DNA from 4 places in the Bartonella sp. HY328 genome. Region 1 is predicted to be linked to each of the others. Evidence: predicted binding sites of a transcription regulator. Region 1 holds the regulator's gene; each other region holds the start of a gene.
The links. The regulator LexA, encoded in region 1, represses DNA repair genes until DNA is damaged. The targets are predictions, from matches to a motif close to TGTTCNNNNTGTGTTCNG.
Positions count from the first base shown of each region.

Region 1 (7,967 bases):
ATCGTTGCGGCTCATATCATAAAGCGGATTTGCTTTAATAAGATTGTAACCACTATCAAACGATACAAATGCCAAATCATGACGTGCTGCAGATTGATCACCACGCAAACCGGTTACCCAAAGCTGTTGCCCGATTAATGCGCGGCCTAAAGGCTCGATTTTTCGGGTAAAGCAGCACTGTTTGCGCATATCAGGCGAAAAATAAAAACCGTTAATGCCTTGATCATCAATCAATGCTTCTAGCCCCTCACTTTGGGGGTATTTTGCTTTAATTCTAATGCCGTATTTTTCTTCTGTTTCCTGCCAAAGACTATAGGTTTGCGGAAACAAGCGCCCCGTATCTAAGGTAACAATTTTTATAGCAAGACGGTTTTGCGCGATAAAATGAGTAAGAACTTGATCCTCAAGGCCAAAACTGGTGGTAAAAACACAGCCCTTAGGAAAAGATGTGGCAACGGCTTCAAGGCGCTCAAGAACAGTTAAGCGCGCGAATTTGCTATTAAGTTCACCTGCAATATTGGTTAAATAATCCGTCATGTCCAACCCCGCAATCAAAATAGCAAAATGCACTTGTTAGCCGATTACAGGAATTTAAACTTATTCTAGTTATTTTGCGCCGATAGGGTTTTTAAAATATGCCACACAACCGAAACAAATTTTTACATTCATTGCATTTGAGATAAATTTTATCTGCATGCAGCAATAGGGATAAATTTTGGCTCAGTTGGCAAAAAACTATGGCAGTTGATTAATGCAATAACAGGTTTTATACCCAATATTTACCAGTAACAAATAATAAAAGGCTGGAAATAGACTATTAGAATTGGCAAAACCATTTCCAATTTTTGTCTATTTCCAGCCTTAATTGACTTTTAAACTAACTTTATTTCATCACCACTCTTAATAGAGCGATGGACGATCATAATAGCCCCTATCATCATCACGGTAAACTGGCCGTTGGTCTTGTGGCCTTGGCCGTGGTGGGTTATAATTTGGTCGGTTATATTGCGGCCGTGCATTTGGATTATAAATTGGCCTATCGTAATCTTGACCATTTGGTCCTTGATAATTTGGTCTTGTGTCTAAGGGATAGCCATGGCTATCTTGCGGCGGCATAGGACGCGGAGGATGCGGTCTATCATATTGCGGTCTATCATATTGTGGGCGGTCATATTGTGGCGGCATTGGGCGCTGCGGATAGGCATTGTCATATTGCGGCGCAACGGGACCTGGCACAACAATTGGCCTATCATTTTGCGGTGGCATCGGGCGCTGCGGACGATTACCACTTGGTGGTGGTGCAGGCTGCACAGGACGCTCCGGATATTGATTTTGTGCTGGCGGTGGTGGCGGTGCGGGTTGTGTTGGTTGCGCTGGTGGCAATGGCGCAGCAGCTGCTGGCGGATTGGTATAAATTGTCATTTTTGCATAACCAACCGATGGCGCTATCAACGCCGTTCCAAGCAATGTCAAAAAAAGTGCCGAAATCTTATTCATAAAAGTAACCTCGTATCATTGCCTTAAAGATAGCCCATTATTCTGAACTGTTGCTGAACAGCTTGCCGCAACAATTTTTACATAGTAATGAACAAAGCGCAAAACTAAGGCGAGTATAGGCCCTATCAATTCAATAATTATTAATGGGCGTTTAAACCAATTGAACATAAATAACGCCAACCGCTCCAACGGCCGATCTTTGCTCGAAACCAAAAGCGTTAGCGGCGAAAATCCTACAATTACAAGCCAAAAAACAAAATATTTTGTAATATATTGTAATAATTTTGAATTTAACTTGACAGCCCTTGCTGTTAGCATGCTATGAAATAAAAATAATTAGTTATGCGGTTCGCAATAAAAGGTAAAAACAATGGCAGAACGGGCGCAACATCTTCAAGATTTATTTTTGAATGCCGTAAGAAAGCAAAAAATTTCATTGACAATTTTCTTGGTAAATGGCGTCAAGCTTACCGGTATTGTCACCTCTTTTGATAATTTCTGCGTCTTATTGCGTAGAGATGGTCATTCGCAATTGGTTTATAAGCATGCTATTTCAACAATCATGCCAAGCCAGCCAGTGCAAATGTTTGAAAATGAAGAAGATTAATTCTTCAACATGCAATATTTTTGATAAAATGCCGGCTAACACAGCCGGCATTTTTGTTTAAAAACATCAAATCCAATAAGCCAATAAAAACAGTACTTAAACAAATTATAAAAATGCAATACCACTTCAAAATTGCAATTTAATTTAAATTATTTGCCCCTATTGCAGAACAATAGTGGAACATATATGATATGTTCACTATTTGTGCCAATGATTCGACTTATGGGGTTTTTATGTTAACGCGCAAACAACGTGAATTGCTGATGTTCATCCATGAAAAACTGGAAGAAACAGGAATACCGCCATCATTTGATGAAATGAAAGATGCGCTTGAACTAGCATCTAAGTCGGGCATTCATCGGCTTATCACCGCATTGGAAGAGCGTGGTTTTATTCGCCGTCTACCAAACCGCGCCCGCGCAATGGAAATTATTAAACTTCCCGATATGCCCCACCGCCCCTCTTATAATTATGGCAGCATGGCGGATAATAGCAATTTGGCTTCGCCAAATTCGCTTGCCAAATCGAAATTTCCAGTCGCTGGTAATGGCACAGTCACTGGCAATGGCACAATTTCGGCTAATCGCCTTGTCGCTGCTAATAGTAATGTTGACATTCCTGTTATGGGACGAATTGCAGCTGGCGTACCCATATCGGCAATTCAGCACCAAACAAGCAGCATTACTATGCCAATTGATATGATTGGCAAGGGCGAACATTATGCCCTTGAGGTTAAGGGCGATTCGATGATTGAAGCTGGTATTCATGATGGCGATACGGTGATTATCCGTAAGGCTGACGTGGCACTAACTGGCGAAATTGTGGTTGCCTTGGTTGATGATGAAGAAGCAACCTTGAAGCGCTATAAGCCAAAGGGAAATCTTATTGAGCTGGAGGCGGCAAACCCCGCTTATGAAAGCCGCATTCTACCAGCCAATCGCGTTAATATTCAAGGAAAGTTGGTAGGATTATTCCGCAGTTATTAGGCTTGGCGCTATTGATGTCGATGATAAGCTATATTTAAAAATTACAAAGGTAATGTGGGAATATTCTTGTCATGGGAAAATAATTTTTAAGGTATTGGCCTTAGTTTTTTATAATCGCATCAAATAGCAATCATTCCTTTTTCGCAAGTTTTTTAAGGAGAATAAACTCTTTGCCAATCCATTCCCTTGGCAAAGATTGAGATTGAGATTGAGATAGCAACACATTTTCTTTTTAGGTTGCCAATGTTCATTGAAACAATAAGGCGAGACTAGTTGACAATTATCAACTAAAAGCCCCTCCCCTTTAAGCTAGCAAATGACCGCCTCCTCAGCCTTAATACTTTATAAAAGACAACTAATCTCCATTTAAAAAAACAAAAGCAAAATATGCTTGCTTTCAACCTTCAAAAGCTATGAATAAATGACTTGGTGGCGATGCGTCTGTTTTTAGTAAAAGGGATTGGTAAAAGCTGCAAGATTGGCTCTCGACACAAAAGCCAAGTGCTTAACCGAGATATTTGCAATGAAACCTTCAATAATGCTAAAATTTATCAATTTAGTTTTCAATGCTGCTCAATGAAAGAAACCAAGCAAAACCGGCATTAAGCCTTTTAAAATCGGGCAGCCCAATTTTACCGAATTAAAAACAGACCGTTGCGGTAAAATAACGTTCTATAATATATACATCATCAATATCGCAGCTTGGATACCCCCATTTTATCCAGTTCTCTACTAGCCAATGCTTATATATGCCGCTTAATGGATATGCATAAGCTTCCTCAGGATATGTTTGTAGAATTAAACCAGCCTTATACCCAGTTGTAACTATAAGACCTAGCGGACAAATTGCTTTCTGTGTTTCAAAGATCATCAAGTCAACAAACGCTTCATGAGGATATATGCCTTTTACTCTCAATACATTTCCTCGCCTTAATAATGCTTCTTTATAATCTTTTAATTTTATCATCGCATTATTGACCTATGTGTCATCCAAAATAAATTGTTGCTAGCAAGCTATATTTAAATATTATTTATTGATATAAGTATAATATATATAATTATTTAAAATTCTATAATGTTATCGCCTATTATTAAAAAATATTTATATTGGTAAATTAGATTTATTAAGGATTTTATCGTGGTCATACTAATCAGAATATTATTATTTACGGTTTTATTATTTCATATATCTAAAACAAGTGCTTCTGATATAGATTTTAATAACTGCCAAATGTCCTTTACCTTAGCAATATGAAAATTGAATTACTTGTCCCCAAAACCATTAGGGTGAACGTGATACCGATAACATTCTTAATGACGGTAATTTTATTTTAAACGGTATAGACTATGAGTCTCCTGGCCTTGTTGTAATATTAACTGCACTTAATCAAGATATAAAAATACAAAAAGATTTGTATAAAAAAGGCATTTACAGTTGGTACCGTCGCTCCAATGAGAAAGATCATGCTGATATTCATGGTGCGTTAACAGCATATGGGCATACAAAAAAAGATATCCTTAACGTTTTTAATCTAAAACAAGGCAACTCTATAGTAGTCTTCAACCATTTGCATCGCCCGTATTTTGAACAAATATATAAAGAACAGGGCTATAAAGCAATTGTTGGCGTATCGGGACAATTAGCTGAGCTTAAAGAAATCGACCCTTTTATTGAGTTTACTAATCCATATAAAAATGACAAAAATATTTGGCAAGAACCATTTACCGTCTGCCAAGAAATTGAATGGTCATATGCGGATTAAGTCCTACATTCTAAAAGCTTTTTTTATTAATGTTTGAGTTATAGCAATTGATAACCAATATATTTGCAATGACGCAGGTTAACCGTATCGTTTACACGCAACCAAGTGGCAAAAAATTCAAACGGCCTTCACAATCATTGTTTGCCAACTCAACTCTTACATGCTTAAATAACTTGTCCTTTAATCTTTTTGGGCCGCAAAACATATTTAAAAGAACCACCATTTAGAGCGTTTTCCGAAAAGTGTGAAGCGGTTTTCGGACAAAAAACGCGGTATAAACAATGGATTAGAGCGCCGATTGGATCCAATCAGATCGAAATGCGCTCTAATTGCCGGTAACGAGGTTATCAATGTCTAGGTTAAGTAGATTTTTTTTATTTAGCTTTTTAATGTTTTCTAGTTTTCAAACAAAAGCTGAAACTTTAGAAAACGATATTTGCAAGAGCGAAATTATAACCGATGGTATGCAGGTAAAATTATATGTGACCGCGCCTATCGTGGTTGATAAGCAAACCAATCGAATGATTGAAACAGATTTTTCCAAAAAATTTGAGAGTACATATCCCCTTATAGCCGTAAGCTTTACTGCTTATGATAAAGACATAAAATGGCAACAAGATTTTTATTATGAATCAATAGTTTTATATTACAAAAACTATAAGAGTAAAAAAAATTTCATCACATTACGTGAGGAACCAATATGGTATAGCGAGGAAATACTAAAATTAATAGCCTTAAAGCGTGGGCAAGAAAAAGTTTACTATTTTCATTTTCAAGATGTTGCCTTTGATGAAACTTTAAACAAAGAAAAAATAATTATCTTTGCAAATGGAAAATTAATGAATGTACATGAATTTAAAAAATTTACCAATCCATTTAAAGGTGATAAAAATGTTTGGCAAGAACCAGTTAAGCTATGTTTAGAAGCTAATTGGCACTATCAATAAATTATTCATTTTTAAAATATAGGCTGGCTATACTTTAGGCCAAAAAGGGTTGGTAATAAATGGCAAGCCGCGCGGTCTGTTTTGTCATAAGCAAAGCTATACAGCTATCACGCTTCTTTTAGCTGCTGCGCATATCATCGCGTTAGTTACATCGATTTTGCCAATTAAGTATTATTACAGCTAAGGCGCAGTTCAATATGCTTATAACCTTTATTTTTAAATTTCACCAATTTATAATCTGATTGCGGATCAATGATTTTTTGGGCGATTTGTTCGCCATTTATAGTATTTAAAATTTTAACCTTTAATAAGGCTGAGGTACAACCACAGCCACCTATACCACGTGGCCCTATACTGTTTGATAAAAATTTAACCACAATATTTTTGCTATCAACGCTAATACTGCTATCTTTAACGATATAGCAAGCCCTTAAGCCATTATAATTTATATTATATTTTACAGCATCGCTCGATATTGAATTATCAATAAATAAGAAATTAGAAAGAAATATCATACTAATTAATATAATATATTTCATCATTACGTCCCTTTAGATAGTCGACGAATAACAAGATTAAAATGTGCTTTTATTTAATGCATTTTCATGGTTTACATCAAATATTTACGTTTTTAATGCGGCATTTTTTCTAAAATCATTGATTTGAATTTTTTAGCTATATCATCCCTCAATTGTTATTTAACATATCATAATATTTCTATTGGTTGTAAATACTACTTTAAACAGCAGTCACAAAAATATAATGCTTTGGAGGCGCTTTACAATTAAATTTTTTGAATTATCTTCGCTATTAAGTTTTCCAATTTTTCTTAACATTTTCATGAGGACTACATGCACTACTCTTACAAGGCCTTCATTATAACTTGTTGTTTTATATTGTGTGCATGTACACAAAATACATCGTTAAATAATCGTGGTGTTTTGATGCAGGCATCCCTTTATCCGTTAAATTCTGCGGCAAGTAAACACGGCTTGGTAAAATTTGATTATGTTGATCCACTTACGGGACATGTCAATTTCAATTTCCAAATGTCAGGAAAAAACTTCGAAGGACAAGCTATGACCGTAGACGGAAGTTATCGGAATTGGGGGACGATTTATTCTCAGACCTCTGGTAGTGCCTATGTGAGCAATTCTTATGGTGGTGCGGTCGCGATTGGAGGGAGTACGAGCGCGAATTATCAGTCGTCAAATATATCACCTTCTGCAATGCAGGGTGTTATTACAATTTACTCATCTAGCGGTATGCGGGGAAATTGCGAATATATTGTCAATATCAGACAGCTCAATACAACAGGTGTTTGTAAACTTACAGATGGATCTTTATTTCGGTTTTTTACTGCAAAGAAATAGAAAAGCTCGGGCATTGTGAGGGACTTTCCGCGAACTTCAAGTTAGCTGCATTATATCTCAATTAAGTTTTAATCTCTATACAAGCATTGGGGTACGTGAAGCCTAATTTTACCTTATATGGCTTATAGTTATCCATTAAGTCTTTTACAATTCTTTCAGGCGCTGTTCATAACAGTTAAGCATCGTTGCAATTAGCTTAAGGGAAAATCTAAACTTGTTATATTGGTAGGTAAATGCAGCTTGAAAACATCAAGCTATAATAATGTAAAACATTGCAATTATTAAAATAAGGTTAGTTTTGATGATTGGCATAGATTATTTGGTATTTAATTTTGCCTATGTCAATGAAATATTTCTATAATATATTGGCAGTGATTTTAGGGTCAGCATAGCTTTGTCCTTTGAGCAAGGTTAGAATTTGCGTTAAAATTTTAAATTTTCTTCTATGTTTTTAAAACTTAGAAGATAGCTCTCATCGATTGATGACTATTTATGCTGTAATATTGCAGGCTCATTTATCGCCTGTTGGATAGGATTTAAACTTAGAGTTTTATTGTCTTAAATATAAAATTTGCAACTGCAAACTCTAACCATCAACATTCAGATAATCTAATTATCAGTGTAAAATGAAAACTTATGACAAATTGATGATGAAAGATTTGAAAACGTAATAGGATAAAAAGTTAAAGCCCCTCATAACTCGAGAAGCTTTAAATCTTTATCCTTATGCCTTTGCAGAAAATCTAATCAAAGCAAAGCTTTAAATTTTACGTTTTATTTTTATTTTGCTCGGC
Region 1 is NZ_CP104883.1:1,485,732-1,493,698, reverse strand. It holds gene N5852_RS06355 (phosphoadenylyl-sulfate reductase) at 1-537, opposite strand, end outside; gene N5852_RS06350 (hypothetical protein) at 901-1,497, opposite strand; gene hfq (RNA chaperone Hfq) at 1,868-2,104, shown strand; gene lexA (transcriptional repressor LexA) at 2,338-3,090, shown strand; gene imm45 (Imm45 family immunity protein) at 3,731-4,057, opposite strand; gene N5852_RS06330 (hypothetical protein) at 4,503-4,853, shown strand; gene N5852_RS06325 (hypothetical protein) at 5,204-5,800, shown strand; gene N5852_RS06320 (hypothetical protein) at 5,965-6,342, opposite strand; gene N5852_RS06315 (hypothetical protein) at 6,745-7,173, shown strand; gene N5852_RS06310 (DUF3999 domain-containing protein) at 7,941-7,967, opposite strand, start outside.

Region 2 (7,967 bases), 1.2 Mb from region 1:
AATAGCCTATTACTGCCCACCAATCCATTTGCGCCACAAAAACTTCATGGAACCAATCGCCAAGTGCATTAAACATTTTAGTTATTCCCTTTGACTTCGTCTAATTTGGGGGCTTCATCTAATTTTGTCGCTGGGTTTAACTTTATTTCGCTAACCTTTGGTACAATTTTAAATCTACGGCGTAGCCACCATACTCCAAACAGATCAAGAACACCAACTAAGGCGCGATCCAAAATGCCATAATTTGACTTGCCGTGCACCCGCTCGCGATCAATAACATCAAGATGTCCAACTTGATAGCCTTCACGCAGAACAAGGGCGGGCAAATAGCGATGCCAACCATTAAAGTAAGGTAGTTTTTTGAAAATATCAGCACGTACTGCTTTTAACCCGCAGCCAGAATCGCGCGTGTTGTCCTTCAATATAGCTTGGCGCAAACCATTGGCCATACGTGACGAAAATTGCTTTAACTTTGTGTCGGTGCGCTTCAACCTTTGCCCTGCCACCAAACCCAAGCTTTCACCACCAGCAATGAGCTTATCAACAAGTTGCGGTAAGTAAACTGGGTCATTTTGCCCATCACCGTCGAGGCTAACAATAATACTGCCTGATGCAGCATAAACACCTGAACGAAGCGCACAGCTTTGCCCAGATGAGCGATCATGGCGAATATGGCGCAGAGGTTTTCCGTCCTCCATACGCGAGGCCAAAAGCTTTGCTGTTGCATCAGTGGAACCATCATCGACCACCAGCACTTCATAGTTGCGCCCAGTCATTGCAGTGTCAATTTCGTCTAATAAAAAACCTAGGTTTTCAGCTTCATTACGGCAAGGTATGACAACAGAAATTTTCTTATCTGGCAAAGATATTATCCTTGACTTTATAGCATAAAGCCACGAATTCTATCTGGCCTAATGCATTGGGTTAAATAAATTTATAAGCATCTATAAAGCACAATTTGGTAAAGAATAACTTTTAATCCAATCTTTTGCTTATGGCAGTTATCTTTTAACCTAGCGATTTTGCACTCCAATATTATAACAAGACGCATATTTTACATATTATCATAAGCTGAGCTGCATTGGTAAAAACAGTTCCATCTTGGCTATAGGCGTCTTTTTTCAGCATTTCTTCGATTTGTAAAGTTTTTTTAGCAACAATTGATGTTTTCAGCCATTTTTCACTGGTCGAGCCAACAAAACCACCTCAATATCATATGATAATTATTTGATCATCATCTGTTTTTTGCGCGGTGAAGCACTGTAACCACTCACCAATAGTAAGATTTTTAATCATATTATAATGCCCTTGTTGATTGGAAAGGCGCGTTAAAAATGGGCTGGGGACATCTGAGCCCAAACGAAATTTTTCATATAAGAGATGGTATCTAATTAGGCTTTTGCTCAACTTGCTAAAAATAGCAGCTTTATCAACAAATATTTTGGCCGCAGGTGGGATTTTCAAATGTGGCATTGCACTTAACCATGTGCCGATAAGGCCAGGCGCATAAATACAAACGCCATTATTTTCAGGAAGATCTTCGTGTAGAATTTCGCTCTTGCTTAGCGCATAAAAACACGTTGTAAAATTGCTCAGCGAAAGTGGAATTTTTACACCATAAGGTATGAGAAGCACTGCGTCCTTAACGTCAACTAGTTTAAAATCATCCATGTTAATTGCAGTTTAAATCCATTTGGTTAAATTTTATAGCTATTATAAACAAAGAGTTGCGAGCTCACTACAGATTTTCTGAGAAAATTGTTAAATTGAAAAAAAATCAAGCAAACGCAAAAAAATATGAAAAAATACTTGCCGAACAAAAAAAATTGCGACACTATGTGATGTAATTAGCAAATTCAAATCCATAACAGTTTTAGGATTTACACTTTCACGTCTGGCGAATAATTGTAATTTTAAACGCCGTTTTAAATCCTATTCATTTTTGTAAATCTGAAGGTGAGAGACTTTTTCTTTCACCGCATCAGAGGGGAAAACCGGGTGACGGAAATATCCGCACCCGGTTTAAAGTGGTTATTCCCATGATTAAACTTTTTAAGAAATTATGCTTTTTAGGGTGTTTCTGCCAGCGAATAAATTAATTTACGCCGCAAGATAAGCGCATCACTACGACCATCGGGTGAGCGATAATAGCCTGCGCGTCTGCCTACTTCTTCAAAACCAAATCTTTTATAAAGTGTTATTGCAGCAATGTTGTTTTCGTCAACCTCTAAAAAAGCACTTTCAATGCGGTGGTGATAAAAATGACGTAACAAAGCATGCATAAGCTTTCGCCCAACGCCATCACCGCGATGATCTTTATCTACGGCAATTGATAAAATTTCAGCCTCATCCGCAACAAGTCGTGCCAATACAAAGGCTACCATATTATCAGGCTGCTTTATAGGACGGGCGGATAAGCCAAAAATAGTGCTATCTTGCAAAAAATTGTAAAAAGCATTTTCATCCCAAGTCTCAAAAAATGAACCTGCATGCAAACGATGCAAAGCCTCCACATCGTCGAGAATTAAAGGGGCGATGGCCATATTGCGTCTCATAAAGGGTAATCTGGTCATGCTCGTCCTAAATCAAATTTTACTAATATATGCCAACTCAAAAATGCATTTGAATAAATCACCCTTTATCCAAATCTATGAATTTGCGCTTCATATCATAATTGTATATAATTTGCATCCTATTGAATACTGGCTTTAAATTTTTGTAAAATATGCAAGCCTATATCGCTCTATTAGCGCTTCAAACACTTTACAGGCGCGATATTAAGTCGATCAAATAAACTAGCCAATATATAATTATGCAATAAAGTCAAAGCATTATACACTGGACAATAAAAATTGCTCATAAAGCAATAGTTAAAATGTATTTTAAAGGAAAAATAAGTGGTACGGTTGATAGGAGTTGAACCTACGACCTCTGGTGCCACAAACCAGCGCTCTAACCAACTGAGCTACAACCGCACAAAGAATATTAAATTCTGTTTGCGTGACATACGTAAATTCACACTCATTTGCAAGAGCTTTATTCTATTTTTTTTAAATATCCTGTTAAAAATATAAAGATTGGCGGCACCTTGATGGGAAATTTATGCATATAAGCCTTTTAAAACAGCAACAAAAGTCTTTAAACTTAGTCAGTAAAATTGTAAAGAATCGATATAATAATGCGTAGCAATGTCTTTTTATAAGGACGACTTAGGATCACCTACTTCAAATGATATAGCAGCAATATAACCAACTACTTTAAATAATGCTTGTTTTGATTATACGCGAACAGAACCCAATCAACAAAATTTAAGAACGAAGCCTTTAAATAGATATATTACATAGAACTAAAATCATATTTCAGATCCATAACTTAAACTTTAGGGTGACATTTTTTAACTAAGCATCTTTTCGTTTCCCTTTTGTTCACTTATTATGATTACCATGCTATACAAAGAGCAGATAAAGGCATGGTTTAAAAATGATTCGAATTGTTGGCATAGATCCAGGTTTACGCAATACCGGCTGGGGCATAATTGAAAGTGAAGGCAATAAGCTTAGTTTCATTAGTGCTGGCACGGTTAAATCTAATGATAAAAGTGATCTTGCTTCAAGGCTTTGCCAATTGCATGATGGTTTATATGAGGTATTGCGCAAATTTGTGCCGAATGAAGCCGCGGTTGAGCATACTTTTGTTAATAAGGATGCAACCGCAACACTCAAATTGGGTCAAGCACGCGGCATTGCCATGCTGGTGCCTGCTCTTTATGGCTTGCCTGTTAGTGAATATGCGCCTAATGCTGTTAAAAAGGCAGTAATTGGTGTTGGTCATGGCGAAAAACAGCAAATCCACATGATGGTAAAGGTTTTAATGCCCCGCGCAACCTTCGATTCCAGCGATGCGGCAGATGCCTTGGCAATTGCTATTTGTCATTCCCATAATCGCCAAACATTGGCATTAAAAGACCGCATGCGGGTAAGTGCATAAAGGTGAACATATGATTGGTAAGCTAAAAGGTATTATTGACGACATTGGCGATGATCATATCATTCTTGATGTCCATGGTGTGGGCTATGTTGTCTTTTTATCTAACCGCACGCTGGCGACCTTAGGCTCGTTAGGGGAAGCGGTAACGCTTTTTATTGAAACCCATGTACGTGAAGATTTTATTCGTCTTTATGGTTTTACCACCAAGCTTGATCAGGAATGGTTTAAAATTTTGCAAAATGTGCAAGGCGTTGGTGCAAAAGTTGCCCTTGCAGTTATTGCAACCTTGAGTGCTGGCGAACTTGCCAACGCTATTGCCCTGCGCGACATTGCGATGATTTCACGCGCCCCCGGGGTTGGCAAAAAAGTAGCAGAGCGTATGATTACTGAATTACAAGGCAAAGCACCAGCTTTTTCAACCATTAGCAATGAAAATTTTGGCATGCTTGAAGATATTGGCAATGCAAGTGCCCCCTCCTTTGTTGCTGATGCTGTTTCGGCACTTACTAATCTTGGCTATTCACGCGAGCAGGCAGCCAATGCCATCGCAAGCGCCTTGAAGCAAGCTGGAGAAGAAGCTCCGTCTGCCACCCTAATCCGGCTTGGGCTTAAGGAATTATCAAGGTAAATAAATATGGAAAAGCCCGATAGATTGATTGCAGCCGATAAACGCGGTGAAGATGCAGATACAAGTTTACGCCCGCAAACCCTTGATGATTTTGTTGGTCAAGCTGCAGCGCGCGCTAATCTTAAGATTTTTATTGAAGCCGCGAAGGTGCGCAATGAAGCATTGGATCATGTTTTATTTGTTGGCCCTCCCGGTCTTGGTAAAACCACCCTTGCACAAATCATGGCAAAGGAATTAGGCGTTAATTTTCGTTCAACCTCGGGTCCTGTTATCGCTAAGGCTGGCGATCTTGCTGCGCTGTTAACCAATTTAGAAGAACGAGATGTATTGTTTATTGACGAAATACATCGTTTAAGCCCAGCGGTTGAAGAAATTCTGTATCCTGCGATGGAAGATTTCCAGCTGGATCTTATCATTGGTGAAGGACCAGCCGCACGCTCGGTCAAAATTGACTTAGCACGCTTTACTCTTGTTGCCGCCACCACCCGTCTTGGCCTGCTCACTACGCCACTGCGTGACCGCTTTGGTATTCCAGTACGTCTTAACTTCTATACGGTGGATGAATTGGAACTCATAGTACGGCGTGGTGCCCGTATTATGAGTATGCAAATTAGCGATGATGGTGCCCGCGAAATTGCCCGCCGCGCTCGTGGCACGCCGCGTATTGCTGGCCGATTATTGCGCCGCGTGCGTGATTTTGCCTTGGTGGCAAAAACCAATATTATTGATAGTAAAATTGCCGATGAATCCTTATCGAGGCTCGAGGTTGATAATCTTGGGTTAGACCAACTCGACCGCCGCTACCTATTTATGATTGCCCAAAATTTCGGCGGCGGCCCCGTAGGTATTGAAACCATTGCCGCAGGATTATCAGAGCCGCGCGATGCTATTGAAGATATTATCGAACCTTACCTAATCCAACAAGGCTTTATCCAGCGCACACCGCGTGGCCGTGTGTTGACGCAAAATGCATGGCGGCATTTGGGTCTGCGCGCGCCTGAAAATATGATTGGCGCTGCTCAAATTGGACTTTTTGATGATGAAGAAAGCAATTAACCCTGCTTTACGTCATCCGTCAAAAACGCAATAGAACCGCAAAAACAAAAAGAGAAATAACTATGATAGATATCAGCGACACTCAAAAAAATATTGCCTTTTGCGGCGAAATTAAAGACGGTATTCATCAGCTAATGGTGCGGGTTTATTATGCAGATACCGATTTTTCAGGCGTCGTCTATCATGGGCGCTATCTTGAGTTTTTTGAGCGCGGCCGCACGGAATTTTTACGCCTTTCTGATATTCACCATCACATCATGGCAGAAGCTGGCCCCAATGAAGCAGTGGCTTGGATTGTGCGCCGCATGTCGCTTGATTTTGCCTCACCTGCTAAAATCGACGATGTTTTATGTGTTGAAACCACAATCAGCCATGTAAGTGCGGCACGGGTTAAAATGCAGCAGCGAATTTTACGCGGTGATAAATTATTGGTTGGCGCCGAGGTGGAGGCAGCAATTATCAATGCTAATGGCCGCCCTCGCCGCTTACCCCTTGCATGGATAGAGCGCTTTCAATAAACTTGATCTATTTATTGAGCTAATAGCCTCCCTAAGGCTGACGTTGCCGTTGTTTATACCACAAGATACACTGTTAAATGTCCTAAAGAATGGCATTATGGATGCCAAAAAATTAAAAGGATTCTGTGATGTTACCAGAAAAGATGACTGCTATTGAAATCAGTGCTTTTGGCGATCCGTCTGTATTAAAGCCTTGTGAAGTTCCCATCCCCAAACCTAAGGCCAATGAAATATTGGTAAAAATTCATGCTGCTGGCGTTAATCGCCCCGATGTTGCGCAGCGTATGGGCGTTTATCCTGCCCCTGATGGTGCTTCCCCCCTGCCCGGGCTTGAAATTGCTGGCGAGGTGGTCGCCATGGGTAATGAGGCAAAGCGCTTTAAATTGGGGGCACGTGTTTTTGCACTTATTGCCGGTGGTGGCTATGCGCAATATGCCACCGTTGATGAAACTATGGCCTTGCCAATGGCAGACCACATGGACTATGTCACAGCTGCTGCAATTCCTGAAACATTCTTCACTGTTTGGAGCAATGTGTTTGATCGCGGCGGCCTTAAAAATGGTGAGACATTGCTTATTCATGGTGGCAGCTCGGGCATCGGCACAACGGCCATACAACTTGGCAAAGCCTTTGGTGCAACAGTCATTATCACCGCAGGATCCAAGCAAAAATGTGATGCCTGCCTTACGCTTGGTGCAGACCATGCAATAAATTATAAAGAACAAGATTTTGTCACAGAAATAAATCGCATTACGGAAAAAAAGGGCGTTAATCTTATTCTTGATATGGTTGGCGGTGACTATACCGAGCGTAATTATAAGGTTGCTGCCATTGAAGGGCGCATTGTGCAGATTGCGTTTTTAAATGGCCATAAGGCAACTATTAATCTCAATGATCTTATGCGAAAGCGATTGATTCATACAGGCTCAACTTTGCGTGCTCGCGAAATACCCTTTAAAGCAGCAATTGCCCGTGAATTAGAAACCCATGTCCTACCTTTATTGGCAACAGGAGCAATCAAACCATTAATTGATGCAGTCTTTCCGCTAAGCAAAGCAGCAAGTGCCCACAGCCTTATGGAAGAAAGCAGCCATATCGGTAAAATTGTTTTAAAAATTATTGAAGATTAATTAATACATAAAATAAAACGCCGATTTGAAATTTCAAATCGGCGTTTTTCATTCGAAAACACTGCACATTTACACTGTATTCTATCAGTATAAAAATTAGAATTTTTTACATTCGAATATTAATTAATGATTTTATGGGTAAACTTAGCCTATTGAATAAGCCTTTATTTTAAATACCATCCTGCTGTATCTTATTGCCATCTTTGTCAGTAAAATTACCAGTAAGGATTAGGATAAAATCAATTATGGTCCAAATACCAGTAATAAATAAACCAAAAAAAGTACAGGTTAAAACAAGCATCAAAATGCCGGTACCAACTTTACCAACCATAAACCGATGGACACCAAAAACACCAAAGAACCAGCATACAAGGGCTAAAACGAGCTTGGATTTTGCATTACTTGTTTGTAACGGAAAAATGCTTTTCGCCTCATTACCATGCTCAATAAAATCAACTTGCAGACCAGCATAAGGCTCTGAATTACCAGCCCAATCAAGACGTACAAACTCATAACGATTGCCATCTTGGCCGGAAATCATGCCGCGATTTTGTTCAAAACTAAGAATTGTTCCGCGCATAGTAACTCCTTATGCGTCAAAATTTATAATAAGTCTTTATACGAATAGAACAATTCATATGCAATAAT
Region 2 is NZ_CP104883.1:2,663,002-2,670,968, forward strand. It holds gene N5852_RS11410 (lipid-A-disaccharide synthase N-terminal domain-containing protein) at 1-76, opposite strand, end outside; gene N5852_RS11415 (glycosyltransferase family 2 protein) at 78-863, opposite strand; gene N5852_RS11420 (hypothetical protein) at 1,213-1,671, opposite strand; gene rimI (ribosomal protein S18-alanine N-acetyltransferase) at 2,070-2,573, opposite strand; tRNA gene N5852_RS11430 (tRNA-His) at 2,899-2,975, opposite strand; gene ruvC (crossover junction endodeoxyribonuclease RuvC) at 3,481-3,987, shown strand; gene ruvA (Holliday junction branch migration protein RuvA) at 3,998-4,615, shown strand; gene ruvB (Holliday junction branch migration DNA helicase RuvB) at 4,622-5,671, shown strand; gene ybgC (tol-pal system-associated acyl-CoA thioesterase) at 5,734-6,189, shown strand; gene N5852_RS11455 (NAD(P)H-quinone oxidoreductase) at 6,318-7,319, shown strand; gene N5852_RS11460 (TM2 domain-containing protein) at 7,489-7,899, opposite strand.
Region 2: the regulator LexA is predicted to act here: its motif matches at 3,412-3,429, upstream of ruvC (crossover junction endodeoxyribonuclease RuvC).

Region 3 (7,967 bases), 320 kb from region 1:
AAGAGTGCGCGGCGAAACAATTGAAGAAATCACCGGCGCTGTTAAGGCAATGCGGGCTAAAATGCTGCCGGTTAAAGCACCTGAAGATGTCATTGATATAGTGGGCACTGGAGGTGATCAATCTGGCTCTTACAATGTTTCAACTGCGACTGCTTTTGTGGTGGCAGGCGCAGGACTACCAGTGGGCAAACACGGCAATCGCGCTTTGTCATCACGCTCGGGCGCAGCAGATGCATTAAAAGCATTGGGCATAGACATTGACATAAATGCCGAACAAATCGCAACATGCATTGCAGAAGCTGGTATTGGCTTCATGTTTGCTCCAACTCACCATTCTGCCATGCGCCATGTAGGGCCAGCACGGGTAGAATTAGGCACGCGAACTATTTTTAATATTTTAGGGCCCCTTTCAAATCCTGCTGGCGCAACCCGTCAGTTAATCGGGGTGTTTTCCCCCTATTGGCTTGAGCCTGTTGCTCGTACTTTACAAGCCTCTGGCTCAAAATCATTATGGGTTGTACATGGTGATGGCATGGACGAATTAACAACATCTGGCGAAACTGAAGTCGTTGCCATCAAGGATGGTGTTTTTTCACGCTTTATCGTGACGCCCGAAGAAGTTGGATTAAAACGCGTCAGTAAGGATGACTTAAAAGGGGGCGATCCTGAATATAATGCGGCAGCATTAAAGCGTGTCCTTGAAGGTGAAAAAGGTGCCTATCGTGACATAGTGCTTTTAAATGCAGCGGCAAGCTTTATTATTGCCGATAAGGTTGCCAATTTGTCTGATGGCGTAGAGCTTGCACGCGAAAGCATTGATAGTGGACGCGCCTTAAATAAGCTTCAGCTTCTTATTTCTGTTTCCAACCGGCAGGAAGCCGTATTATGAGTGATATTTTAAAGAAAATTGAAGCCTATAAACTTGTCGAGATTGAAAAATCTAAATCAATAACATCTCTTGATGATTTAAAAGCAAAAATTTTAGAACTGGATAAACCTCGTGGCTTTGCTAATGCATTAAGGGCAAAAAATGCTGCTGGGCTTTTTGGTTTAATTGCAGAAATCAAAAAAGCAAGTCCATCTAAAGGGCTAATTCGCGAGGATTTTAACCCTCCTTTGCTAGCTAGTGCTTATGAAGAAGGTGGAGCTGCTTGCTTGTCGGTACTTACGGACTACCCGTCGTTTCAGGGTAAACCGGAATTTTTAAAGCAAGCACGTAATGCTACTTATTTGCCAACAATAAGAAAAGATTTCTTATTTGACACCTATCAGGTATATGAAGCACGCGCCTTGGGCGCAGATTGTATTTTAATCATTCTTGCAGCCATTGATGATCATTGTGCTAAGTCTCTTGAAGATACCGCTTTAGAACTTGGTATGGATGTTTTGATTGAGACTCACAATGAAGAAGAAATGGAACGGGCCTTACGACTAAAATCAGAAATGATCGGCATAAATAATCGTAATTTGCGTGATTTTCATGTTGACCTAGCAGTCACAGAGCGACTAGCACCAATGGTGCCAGAAGACAAACTTTTGATTGGTGAAAGTGGAATTTTTACCCATGACGATTGCTTACGATTAGCCAAAAGCAATGTACAAAATTTTCTGATTGGTGAAAGTCTTATGCGGCAGGATAATGTTGCATTAGCGACCCGTCAATTACTTGGTATTTAAAGTGTTTGGCATTTAAAGCTTAAAATAAGGCAGTAGGAACATAATATGTCAAATAAGCTTACCCATATTGATGAGCATGGCGCTGCTCACATGGTTGATGTTGGCCAAAAAAGTGAAACAGACCGTAAGGCCGTGGCTGAAGGCTGTGTCATCATGGCCACAGAAACGCTCAACGCGATTAGCGAAGACCGTATTGCAAAGGGTGATGTATTAGCTGCTGCCCGTATTGCTGGTATCATGGGGGCTAAAAAAACATCAGATCTTATTCCGCTATGTCATCCACTTATGCTTACCAAGTTAAGTGTTGATTTGGTGCCAGATGCCACTCTTCCGGGTATAAGAGTTAAAGCAACTGCGGCTCTTACAGGCAAAACTGGCGTTGAAATGGAAGCATTGACTGCCGTTTCTATTGCCTGCCTTACTATTTATGATATGGCCAAAGCGATTGATAAATCAATGACGATTACCAATATTGAGCTTAGTGAGAAAACCGGCGGTAAATCTGGAGACTGGCATAGGTAAAAGACTAATTATTTTATTTTCGTCAATATTCTTTTCTTTTTATGTGCAAGCGCCAAATAAAAATCAATAGGCTTTAAAAGCAAAGAATTATCGGGCGTTGTTTCAATTAGATGATAAGATAGGATAGATAATGGCACTTATGACAGTTGATGAGGCCCTTCATCGGTTAACCGAAAAAGCAACTCTTTTGGAAAGTGAAACCATTGATATCAGCTTTGCCGGTGGTCGTTTTTTAAGTGAGCCTCTTTTAGCCAAGCTTACACAACCACCTTTTAATTCATCGGCAATGGACGGCTATGCAGTCAAATCAGATGAGGAAATTGCGGCAGGAACTCGATTCAAGGTTGTAGGTGAAGCAGCAGCTGGCCATATTTTCAAAGGGAAAGTCAATAAAGGCGAATCCATTCGTATTTTTACTGGTGCAGCAGTACCCGAAGATGTTAACAGTGTTATCATACAAGAAAATATCAACAAGCTTGATGATGGATTTATTGAATTAACCCAAAATAGTGCTGCCCATGCCAATATTCGTCCTGCTGGAGGTGATTTTACCAAAGGCGATGTGATTTTACCGGCAGCTACGCAGTTAACTCCATCCGCAATTGGTCTTGCCGCAGCCAGTGGCCATGCTACGGTTTCAGTTATTAGATCACCTCGCATTGCTATTTTATCCACTGGGGATGAATTAGTACCAGCTGGAACGATACCGGGGGAAGGACAAATTGTTGCTTCAAACGGTTATGCTTTGGCACAATTGGCGATGGATCATGGCGGTGAAGTTATAGACCTTGGTATTGTTGCCGATAATCGCTCGCAAATTCATTCTGCTATTCAAGCGGCTAAGCAGCAAAAAGCCGATATTCTGATTACCAGCGGCGGTGTCTCGGTCGGTGACTATGATCTTGTTCAAGAAGTCATGCAGGAAGCTGGCATGGAACTTGATTTTTGGAAAATTGCCCTTCGCCCTGGTAAGCCATTAATGTTTGGTACCATCAAAAATGGTGAACATAATATGCTCGTTTTGGGACTACCTGGTAACCCTGTTTCAGCAATTGTGACAGCAACACTTTTTCTTTTGCCGATGATGGATAAAATGCGTGGCAATCAATCTGCTCAACGGATAATGAACGCCAAACTAACCAAAGCCCTTAAAGCGAACGGCCCTCGCCGCCATTATATACGCGGTACAATGAAAAGCGATGAGCAAGGCATATTACACGTCACTCCAGCGGCTTCAGCTGATTCATCATTGATGAAAATAATGGCCCAATCTAATTGCTTGATTATCAACGAGATCGATGCACCTGCTTTAAATATTGGGGACACAGTTAAAATACTTATTCTTTAAACCAATACAAAAATTTTGGCTTTAGCAAGCAAAACACATTTTATAATAACCATGTTATATTATGTGTTTTTGCAGTTTTTTATTTTTATGGCTTAATTAGTTTAATATTTTTTTTAATCGGTTATATTTACTATAATTTATTCAAAACCGAATGTAAAATACCAAATTCTCAAATTGCATATCTGACATGCTAAAGGTTAATTTATGAAGATTTTTTTAGTTTCATTAATACAAGCATTCGTTTTATTATTTATAGCCAATTTATCAATAAGTTATGCGCAAAACTCAAATACGCAATCTTCCATTGCTGCAAGTTCATCATTAGATGTAAAGGCGTTCAGTGCTCGTTTTAAAAAGAGCTTTGGCAATAAAGCTAATGTAAACATTGGTGGCATAACAACCGACAATCAAAATATTACTTTAAAAGATATCACGATTAGTGGTGATGTTTTAACACCCAATACAAAGTTTAAAACAATTATTTTTCAAAATGTAAGAGCTGTTCCTCATGGCGGCTTTTTAGCTTCTAATGTCTTGATTGATTCGATTATCTATCAATATGAAAAAAGTACTCTTTTTGTAAACACAATACGCTTGACTGGTGCCGCGCTTCCCCCAAATGAAGGAATATATAACCAAAATATTGGTTTTAGCTATGATATTGGTAGCTTTAAAACAATAGAATTATTTGATGACAAAAATAAACTTCTTGGGTCACTCCAAAATGGTGACATTAAGTTAACCCGTTCCATTCGCCAAAATCCAGTGAAGTTTCATATAAAAATAGCTAATATAACTGTTGAAGTAAAAAACTTTCCTGATGGTACATCACGAACGGACTTCATAAATATGGGTTATAGTCGTGCAACCGGAAATCTTACCCTTAGCGGTGCCTATGGTGGCACAAATGCACTATTGCAACTGGATCAGTTTAGCCTGAATCTTAATAAGGGTGGTCAGCTCAACGCCAAACTGAAGATGGATGGCATTACGATAGATTCCCTCCTCACCCTTTTAACTTTACAGCGTGATAATGATCATGGAAAGATTGATAAATCTCGCATGGCGTTAGGCATGCTTAGCCAGATACAAAGATATAATTTTTATAGCGGATCGTTCATTTTCATTGATAAAGGCCTAACAGATAAATTAGTAAACGCGCAGTCAAAGCGGGAAAAGAAAACGCCAACGCAGCTAAAATCTGAATGGGCCAGCGGTTTGCCAGGTTGGCTTTCATTTGCTAAAAAGACTAGTTTTTTTGACCAAGCAAAAAATGAAATGATTACATTTATAAATAACCCAAAAAGTTTGCGTTTTGAGCTAAAGCCTATGGGACGCACTTCGCTGGTAATGTTGGCTTTAGCTGGTAAAATCAATCCTGAAAGCCTCATTAAACAATTAAAGCCATCGCTTCACGCTAATTAACAAAATTTCCAAATAGCACAGAAGCCACCTATATTTAGCTTGGAAAAAGTATTTTAACTTAAGCGAAATTTTAATAGGTAATCTAATGCATTAATGCATTCTGGTTACCTATTAACGATTCTTACTATATTAAAATTTTGGCAAGAAAATCAATTATCTAAGAAATCATCAAATCAGTTGAACATAAAAGCTTTGAAGCTATTTGTTTTTATTCGCCCGAACAAACAAGAACAAGAAATGAACAAAAAATAAAAAATGTTTACTTTCAGACAGTTATCAGTATTGCAAAGCTAGAACAAATAGTGTACAAATGATTCATGTGAATAATTAATCCAGGGTTTAAAAATCCTGAAAAGGTGGTGTAAGATGTCTCAGAAAACATTACGACTTGTTGAGGATAATACCGTGGATAAAACCAAAGCATTGGATGCAGCTCTGTCCCAAATTGAGCGGGCATTTGGCAAAGGCTCGATTATGCGTCTTGGCCAAAATGATACTGTTGTAGAAATTGAAACTATCCCAACTGGGTCTTTATCACTTGATATTGCACTTGGTGTTGGCGGCCTACCTAAGGGACGTATTGTTGAAATATATGGTCCTGAAAGCTCTGGTAAAACGACTATGGCACTTCACACCATAGCAGAGGCTCAAAAGCTAGGTGGTATTTGTGCATTTGTTGATGCAGAACATGCGCTTGATCCAGTTTATGCTCGTAAACTAGGCGTTGACCTAGAAAACCTTTTGATCTCGCAGCCCGACACTGGTGAACAAGCATTGGAAATTACTGATACTTTGGTGCGCTCTGGTGCAGTTGATGTATTGGTTGTTGACTCTGTTGCAGCTTTAACGCCAAAGGCTGAAATTGAAGGCGAGATGGGCGATAGCCTTCCTGGCTTGCAAGCTCGTTTGATGAGCCAGGCATTACGTAAGCTAACAGCTTCGATTTCACGTTCAAATTGCATGGTTATCTTTATCAACCAAATCCGCCATAAGATAGGCGTTATGTTTGGTTCCCCTGAAACCACAACCGGCGGCAACGCTCTTAAGTTCTATGCATCTGTGCGTTTAGATATTCGTCGTATTGGCGCACTAAAAGATCGTGATGAAGTTGTCGGCAACCAGACTCGTGTAAAGGTAGTTAAAAATAAGTTAGCTCCTCCATTCAAACAAGTTGAGTTTGATATTCTTTATGGTGAAGGTATTTCAAAAGTCGGCGAGCTTGTTGATCTTGGTGTCAAAGCAGGAATTGTTGAAAAATCTGGAGCATGGTTTTCGTATAATTCACAACGTCTAGGACAAGGGCGGGAAAACGCTAAACAGTTTTTGCGTGAGCATCCTGAAGCAGCACAGGAAATTGAAACAGCTTTACGACAAAATGCTGGTCTTATTGCTGAGAAGTTTTTGGAAAATACAGGTCCAGAAGCAGATGATGAAAGTGCAGTAGGTTAACACCTATTTTAAGATAACTAATCGTAAAAGAGAGACAATTAAAAATGTTGTTTCTCTTTTTTACAATCTGGTCATTGAAAAACTCAGATTGCATCTTAACTTTTTCTATTTGACATATAATGTAAGTCTATTAGCTTTTTGTGTACATTGTTTTAAATCTGACATAGGAAAAATTACGATAATCCTTTTATGCTTATTTAAATATAAATAGCTATTTTTTTCTAAGGCAATGTAAATTGAAAGTTAGGCCTACCAACTGTGAGCATTAGACTCTTGAAATAATGTTCAATATAATATTGAACATTATTTTTAATAAAAATTCATTATTTTTTTATCAATTATAAAAAATAATATTATTTAAACTCGTTTTGTGCAGTATTTTGTACTGTGTTTTTACCATTGCGTTTCAGCTTAACACCTACAACAGGCACCATATCCTCGGATACTTTTACGGATAAAGTAATATTCATAGTATCATTATCAGCCAGATGTGCGGTCATCGTACCATTGATATTTTCGCGAACCAAACCAAATACCATGTGCTTTTTGCCAATGCGACCCGATGTGATGTCCATACCATCTGCCTTAGCACCATTATTAAAAGTACCTTGGTAACCTTTTTCAATGCGAACGACACGCGCTTTAACTGCTTGGCTAAAAATTCCTACACGGCAAGAACCATCTAAAGCCATACCAACCTTTGTCTGTTCTTGTGCGCCAGAAAAAACACAGGTAAACTTTGTTCCTTTATATTTTCCAGCAACAACTTCGCCTGCCCCAGCCCACTGTCCTTCAATTTTTTGAAAAAATACTTCTTCAGCATCATGAGCTGCACCATGCGCAGAAGATGAGCATATAAAAGCTGCAAAAAGTGGCAATAGAATTCTTTTCATTGAAACAGCTTTCCTTTTTACAGCATCACCGCACGCGAAAATTACAATAGCTAATATTGTAACTTAAACACCCTAAGGACAGAGAATTTTGATTTAACGCAAGGGAATAATGTTAGAGATTCTTGAATTTAAAAATCGCAAAAAATGGTTAATAAGATATTTCATTTTGGCGTTTAATTGAAAATTATTTGCCTATACTATCATGCGCGAAATCTTCATAGTTTCATTTACGCATTAATCCTTATTTGAAAAATTAATTAGGTCACCAGCAAAATCTCCGATAGTTGGACGCTTTTCCCCATCGAAAGGAAATGGTCGAAGAGCATCCATTGCGGCAATGCCAATACGCGTTGTCATTAATCCATTAACGACACCTTCACCTAATTTAGCTGAAAGCCTAGCTGCTAAGCCCTGGCCAATAAATTGCTGTATAAAACTATCACCCATTGCAATCGTTCCAGTCACAGCCAAATGAGATAAAACTTTCCTTAAGATTGCAATAAATCCAAATCGACTTGGTCGACATCCATAAAGTGTAGCTATTGCACGAATAAGCTTAGTCGATTCATAAAACACATAAATAATATCAACAAAAGCGCGTGGACTGACCGCTGTCACCACCGACACACGTTTGGCGGCGGCTAAAATTAGAT
Region 3 is NZ_CP104883.1:1,806,579-1,814,545, forward strand. It holds gene trpD (anthranilate phosphoribosyltransferase) at 1-889, shown strand, start outside; gene trpC (indole-3-glycerol phosphate synthase TrpC) at 883-1,677, shown strand; gene moaC (cyclic pyranopterin monophosphate synthase MoaC) at 1,723-2,199, shown strand; gene glp (molybdopterin molybdotransferase MoeA) at 2,330-3,547, shown strand; gene N5852_RS07685 (aq_1923 C-terminal domain) at 3,752-4,972, shown strand; gene recA (recombinase RecA) at 5,339-6,421, shown strand; gene N5852_RS07695 (hypothetical protein) at 6,775-7,314, opposite strand; gene N5852_RS07700 (YcjF family protein) at 7,549-7,967, opposite strand, start outside.
Region 3: the regulator LexA is predicted to act here: its motif matches at 5,199-5,216, upstream of recA (recombinase RecA).

Region 4 (7,967 bases), 980 kb from region 1:
ATGGCCTTCAGCCCTTTGGTTGGCAACGGGTAAAAAAGTCTATAATTTTGTGACAAAGGGCCTATTTAACTGGTCTGATGGTGAGGGTACGGGCGATCGCTTGCAATCGCAAGGGCCAGAAATTCGCGCCGTTTTAGCAGATAATCCTGATATTAAAGATGTGGCAATTTCGGTCTATTCATTGCCTGCAAAGGGCGTTGGTCTTTATGTCTTCGCCGAAACCGATAATCTTGATGAAAAGCAAATCCGCAATCTTTTAAGAGGACAAAAGGTTGAGGCGGTGCAGCCAGTTGCAACGCTACCGCGCAGTGAAACCGGTGAAATTCGTGATGATATATTGCGGTTAATTGCGATGAATGAATTGGGAGAATTGGATGACATGCTTATTCGTGAGCCGCAATTACGTGATATTATTCAACCGATTTTAGATGAGCGTAAAAACTTTACGGATCGCCGCGTCTATGAGTTTGAAAAAGAACGCAGTGAAAGCTAGATTTTTATAGTCTATCCCGAATATTTTACAAAAAAGCGTTATAAAAGGCTGCCGTTTGTGAATAACAGCGGCACGGCGCCAATTATTAAGACAAGCCTCTTTATTGTACATTTAATTGCTGACTATTGTCGTTTTTTTTAGAAATAATATAAGCTATGTTGACATATTGTTCACAAAAAACGCACTTATTATTCGTTTGAAATAGGGTATATCCTAATTTTAATAACCACAATCAATCTGTGGCTTCTTAAAATTGCATCTATAGGATATTTTGACCATGTCAAATCACTCGCAAACTAAGCTTTTAGGTTATAGCACTGGCGCTATGATATTGCATTGGCTTATCGCTGCGCTTATTTTGTTGAATATTGCGGGTGGTTTCTTAATGGTACGTCTTGGTGGTATTTCAGATAGTACTCGCTTTTATGTTTTCCAATGGCATAAAACCCTAGGTCTTCTAGTATTATTTTTAACCCTTGCTCGTATTGCATGGCGTTTGATGAATAAGCCGCCCAAAAAAGGCCCAATGTTAAAAGTTGAAGCATTAGCAGCAAGTGCAGTTAGTATTTTTTTCTATGGGCTAATGCTTGCAGTGCCGCTTTTGGGCTGGGTCGTTGTTTCTACAACCACCGTACGCATTCCTACCTTTCTATTTTTAAGCCCATCTTTGCCTTGGCCAAACCTGCCATTTCTACGGGATGAAGCTTTTTCCCACCTTGCATTAAATGCACATATGGTGCTTGCCTATGCCTTTGTTCTTTTGTTGTTTTTGCATGTTGCTGGCGCGGTAAAGCATTCCCTTATTGACCGTCAAGCGGAGTTTTCACGTATGTTGCCCACCAAGCGTCTTGCACATTTAAAGGCTAAAGCATTGAGCTGGCCTGTTATGCTATTAGTAGTTATTGTGCCTGCATTAATTGGCGTTATCATTGCACAACGTCAAACCATTAGCCAGTTAGAAAGTCGAAACGCCACTTCAAACACGACGCCTATCGCCTCACCATCAAATGCTGGCAACTGGGTTATCAATATGGATAAGTCAACACTTGGCTATAGTCTTGATTTTTCTGGCGCAGCAAAACAAGGTAAGGTTGGCAACTGGCATGCTGATGTAACATTTGCACCCGACCAGCTGGAAAATGCCAAGGCCGAAATCGTTCTTGTTGCAAGCTCAATTAGTTATGAAGATTCTTTTGTATCGGGTAGCATTGCTGATCCAGATGGGCTTGATCCATCACAATATCCCGAAATTCGCGTTTCTCTTGATAAATTTAGTGCCAATGGTGAAAATTTTATTGGCAAAGGTAATATTACTATTCGTGGCGTAAGCCAGCCAATAGAAGTACCATTTAGCTTTACCAATGATAATGGCATTGCTAAAGTTTCAGGAAGTGCCAAGATTGAACGCTTATTATTTGGTATTGGTGCGCAAAATGATGGAGATGGCTCTTGGCTAGGTAAAGTGATTAATGTTAATTTTTCGCTGGAAGCCGAAGAAAAGAAATAATGTAAAATTTTAGAATTGAAAAATACTTGCCCTTCATTTTATGAGGGGCATTTTTTTTAAACATAAATAAATACAATTATTTATAAATAAAATCACTTATAAATAATTGTGAATAAAACTTATAAAAAGCCATCACTCTTTAGGGTCCCAACGCGGATTATATGGCTTATTAAGCAATGCGCAAACAATTTGGCCAAGTGTCATTTTAAAATGACGTTTAGCTGCACTTGCTCCGCTATCATAGCGGTTGCTATCTTCGACAAATGATTTAAACTCGTTTTTTTGCTTGGCAAGATGATAAACCATCATCCTCCCTAAATCATAAGCAAGTTTTGCTTTAGTAGAATGGTTATAGGCCATTCCATTCCAAAATTTGTGAATAGTTCGATAATCCCAATAGGCAAGATGCTCCTCATAAAGCTCAACTAGATATTCAGCAGGCGGCGCATTTTTTGCAATAACCCGCTCAACATTAACTGCAAGACCTTCATCTAGCCAGAGCGGCAATTCAAGATGGGCCAAATAATAATGGGTTAGCTCATGAATAATAGTTGGTTCTACTAAAGTTAGCTGGGTTTCATTGGTGACAAAATGCGGCAAAACTGAATTGATAAAAACGCCCGAACTTAAAATTATTTGGCTTTTAACTGTATTGTATTTGCCAGTGTAATCATAATATTGCTCGCCCTCATCTATCATGATTGCCAGCATATCACCAGATGATGCAGCTAGGCCTGGCAAGGCTTTTAAAACGCGCTCACGCCCACTTTTCAAAAAATCCATAGTTAGCTTGATGATACGCTCATCTTGATTGGAAATTAAAAAAATATTATCACCTTGATAAAGCTTATAACCTGCTCCCAAGCTATCACGCAAATGCAGCAACCAAAACTTTGCTAAAACTTGATTAAAAATAGCAGTCTCATCTTCCTTAAAAAATTTGCGCAAAGCATCAACGCCCCACTCAATAAGGATAGGATATTGGCCACGAAAATTTAATAGTCTCGTTTTATCGAATTTGACATTTTCATTTACTTGAAGAAAATCTGGAGCAATATCATCTACTACGCATAACTCTGAAGTTTCCATTTGCTTTATTGAAAACAGTTTTTTTAAAAAGTTCATTGCCTACCCCAATATAACATGCACTTTAAACTAGTCTTTTGCTAAAAATATATTTATCTGAAATACAAATATATTTATCATCCTAGTTTTAATATTGCACTTTTAAAAAAGATACAACAAGGTTGACCAAACACCGATTTAGAGCGCTTTTCCGAAAAGTGTGAAGCGGTTTTCGGACAAAAAACGCGGTGTAAACAATGGATTGGAGCGCCGATCTGATCCAATCAGATCGAAATGCGCTCTAATGTCAGCCTCACGAATAGAATATTTTACTATTTACTATAAAATTTGATCAATGTTCTATCGCATGACACAAAGAACACTTAATTTCTAAAATAGCGATAATTGAATGGGTGATTTTATCGGCGGTTCAAAATTTTCAAATGAAAGAGCCATACGACGCTTGCCAATTTCTAACCTTTGACATGCCATAGCAAAACGGCGAGCAACCAGTTCGGCAAAGGGGCCTGTGCCGCGCATGCGGCTTTGCCAATCGGCATCATAATCCTTGCCTCCACGCATAGAGCGTAAAATTGAAATAATTTTACGATAATGGTTGGGATATTCTCGCAATAACCAATCTTTAAACAAAGGGGCAACCTCATAAGGCAGACGCAGCATGACAAAATCAGCATCATGAACCCCCGCTTCCTTTGCAACCTCTAATATATTTTCAATCTCATGATCATTTAAACCGGGAATAACTGGCGCAACTAATGTGGAAACCGGTATATTGGCTTGATGTAATTGCCTTATTGTTTCAAGCCGGCGTTTTGGCGTTGCAGCTCTTGGTTCCATTGCTCGTGAAAGCCTACTATCCAATGTGGTAAGTGAAATGCAAACTCGCACTAACCGTTTTTGTGCCATTTCACTTAAAATATCAACATCACGCAAAATCAAAGCTGATTTAGTCACAATACTTACCGGATGATTTGCCCTATTTAAAACGGTCAAAATTTCTCGCATAATCGCCCATTTTTTTTCAATCGGCTGATAGGGGTCGGTATTGGTACCAATAGCAATAATTTTCGGTTTATAGCCAGCTTTTGATAATTCCTTTTCTAGCAATTTTGCTGCATCAGGTTTTGCAAAAAGCTGTGTTTCAAAATCCACCCCTGCTGATAAGCCCATATAAGAATGGCTGGGACGGGCAAAACAATAAATGCAACCATGCTCACAGCCACGATAAGGATTAATAGAACGGTCAAATCCAAGATCGGGCGAATTATTGCTTGTAATAATATTGCGTGCTTTTTCAACTTGAACTGTTGTTTTAAGCGGTGCTATTTCTTCATCATTTTGCCAGCCATCATCAAAGCAACAAACTGATTTATCCTCAAAGCGTCCTGCAGGGTTGAGCCCTGCCCCACGCCCTTTAATACGCTTTGCTTGAAGCCGCATATGGCTATCTTCAATAATATCATTGGCGTGGGCTTGGCGACCATCGCCAAAGGCAGCCTTATCAGCCTTTGCAAGATTATCAACAAGATTGTGATTAATCCGAATTTTTAACATTGTACCACTGCCAAAAACTTGCTGAAATGCCCTAACGCAAATAAGCAACCATTTTTCATTGAAAAAGCTTAATTAACAAATGGCTGTGCTTAGCCATGATAAAAAATCAAACGGTAAGTTAAGCCATACATCCATTCACTGACGTTATTACATTATCAAAATTCATAGAACATATCAAGAACATTATCGTAAAAATTTATTACCAATATTTAATTTGAGTATTTTTATCATGTTTTATTTGTCATAGTGAAACATTGCCATTATACCAATGCTGAAAACAATATTTTGGGTAGGTGCAAAATGGCAAATATGGACACAAAAGACAGCTCACAAAATGCAAGTCAAACTGCAAAAATGTCAGGACACAGGATCATTCGCAATAGCATGACAATTACAACAATTACCAAACCGTTTACTTCGGTGATACGTGTAAGCGGCATCGTTAAAGATCCAGACCAAGATCAATGGTTACAAGCCAATAATGCTGTACGAATTGAAATGGATGCCATTGGTAGTGCAAAGCCGATCACCCGCGTTTATACCATTCGCAACTATTGTGCTGTAACCAATATTGCAGAAATCGATTTTGTGGTTCATCACGGCCAAAGCTTAGCTATGGACTGGTTGAGTCATCAAAAAATGGGGGACACGATTTATCTTATGGGACCAAAGCAGCATTATATGCCTGATTATCAAAATGGCCAAGACAATGTATTTTTTGCCGATGATACGGCAATTCCTGCTTTATTTTCTATTTTTAAAAATTGGCCACAAGGTATAAAAGCCACAGCTTATATTGATTGCGCCCATAAATCCGCGATAGACGAATTACCAAAGATTGCAGGGGTAGGTTATAAAACCTTCATTCGCCCAGATGATTGTGCCGCTGGCACATCTGGTTTTTTAGTCAATGAAGCACTTTCGATTAACCCAACAACCAAGGCCAATCTTTGGATTGCCTGCGAGCGTGAAGAAGCGCGACAAATACGCGACCACTTTTTAAGTGGTGGGCAAGTGGCGAAAGCCGACATAAAGGCAATTGGCTATTGGAAGCGCGGCATTACATCAAGCATTGTTGATGAAAAGCGCATGGCTCATTATATGAACCTTACCGCCCAAGGCAAAGGCGTTGAACAATTTGATGAGTTTGATGTAAAAATTTAAGAGACAATTGCATTATTGTGCAGCTATAATGGCTTTAAAATCAAGCAAATATAACGACATTTTTAGGATAAGTCATGACCCAAGAAAATGATACAGCACCGCATATTGAGCGTGTACGCCACGAAACCAAACGCCGCATATTAAAAGTAGAAAAGATTGAAGATGTAACCCCCTTGATGCGACGCGTGTTCGTCGGCGGTGATGATCTTGCCGGTTTTGTTTCTGCCGCTCCCGATGATCATATCAAACTATTTTTTGGTGAAAGTGAACTAACTCTGCAAAGCCGCGAATATACACCGCGTTTTTATGACGAACAAGCCAACCTATTGGCAATTGATTTTGTGTTGCACGATGCTGGCCCCGCAAGTACTTTTGCATTAAATGCAAAACAGGGTGATGAGCTTGTCATTGGTGGCCCACGTGGATCAGCCTTAATTAGCGGCAATATTAATGCTTGGCTATTAATTGGCGATGAAACTGCTTTACCAGCCATTGGCAGACGGGTAGAAGAAGCGCCTGAAGGCACTGACATGACCGTTGTTGCAACAGTTGCAAATGAACAGGAAGTGCAAAAATTTAATACAAAAGCCAATGTGACTTATCATTGGGTTTACCGCTCTGTTGAGCTTGCTGATGAACCTAAATTCCTTCTTGAAAAGGTTAAGGAACTAAGTTTACAAGAGCGGACATTTATCTGGATTGCAGCTGAAGGAAAGGTAACACGCCACTTGCGCATGTTCTTTAATACCGAACGACATGTACCACTAAACTGGATTAAAGCTGCGGGTTATTGGGTAAAAGGCTTTGCCAATTCTAAAGAAAAATTTGATTAAGCTACTTTAACACAACAATATAAAAGCAGTTTATTAAACACACTAAAACAAAAAGGGCAGGAAAAAGAAAATCTCTTTCCTGCCCTTTAATTATGCAGTTTTTATATCTTAACGTACGATAACTTTTGCCCCGGTACGCACACGGGCAAAAAGATCAATTACATCTGGATTTGCCATACGGATGCAACCAGCTGACACTGATTTACCAATGCTTGATGGTTGAGTTGTACCGTGAATGCGATAATAGGTATCAACGTTATTTTGGTAAAGATAAAGCGCGCGCGCTCCAAGTGGATTGCTTGGTCCGCCATCAACACCATTTTCAAACTTCTTATAGCGTTCTGGTGCACGGGCAATCATATCCTTGGTTGGAATCCAACGTGGCCATTTACGTTTTACTTTAAGGTCTGCTTCACCTTGGAAGCCCAGCCCTGCGGCACCTACACTCACACCATAGCGAATAGCTTTGCCATTACCTGCAATAAAATATAGATAGTGGTTGGCTGGCTCAACAATAATTGTGCCCGGCGCTTCGCGTGATGGATAAGCAACAACCGTACGTTGGAACTTTTCAGGGATAACACCATTAGGGATTGGCTTTACCTTAAACGGCTCATCTCTATCAGGGCCATAACGCTCATCAAGTGGCTTATTCCCTTCAATAAAACTTTGTGGTTTGATAGTTGCTTTAGTTGTTTGCTGCCCATCAATTGGCGTTGTACCAGTTGTTGTACACGCGCCCAAACCAACTGCTAACACACCTAAAAAAAACGTGCGAGAAATCGCCGACCTGATTGGTCGTAAACCAATGCTATTATGCATTTTTTTATTCCTTGATAAAAAGTCAATCCATACGCAAAACATTTATTCGTAAATGTGCATAAAGCAGCTTTGACAAAAGATAAAGACCAAAAAACCATATTTATCACTATTTGTAACAAATATTAATAAAACTCCAATTTTTAGATAAATTCTAATTTTACGATTATGCTTTTTAGTAAATTAATGCTTTTCAGTTGTTACGCAAATAACCCAAATGGCATATAATCTTAAAAAATTTAGAGTTACTTATCTCTCTTTTATTACCTACATATTAGAATTTACTCATTAAATTTTAACAAAAGCAGATGGGTTATAGATATTATAAAAAATTATATAAAACCTAATTTAGTAAAATTAAAAGCTATCGCTTTAAGTCAACTGATTTGCGACGTTTTCGTTCATACTTAGCGAGGATTTTTTAATTCGCTTATAAAAGATACTGCTAGATAACAATTTCCTAAAAAATTACAAAAAAAATTTATAAAAAAATTTTGAGTCTTTTCAGAAG
Region 4 is NZ_CP104883.1:2,463,218-2,471,184, forward strand. It holds gene N5852_RS10550 (serine/threonine protein kinase) at 1-493, shown strand, start outside; gene N5852_RS10555 (cytochrome b/b6 domain-containing protein) at 771-2,000, shown strand; gene N5852_RS10560 (hypothetical protein) at 2,133-3,125, opposite strand; gene N5852_RS10565 (PA0069 family radical SAM protein) at 3,456-4,640, opposite strand; gene N5852_RS10570 (siderophore-interacting protein) at 4,941-5,804, shown strand; gene N5852_RS10575 (siderophore-interacting protein) at 5,879-6,637, shown strand; gene N5852_RS10580 (L,D-transpeptidase) at 6,746-7,459, opposite strand.
Region 4: the regulator LexA is predicted to act here: its motif matches at 4,806-4,823, upstream of N5852_RS10565 (PA0069 family radical SAM protein).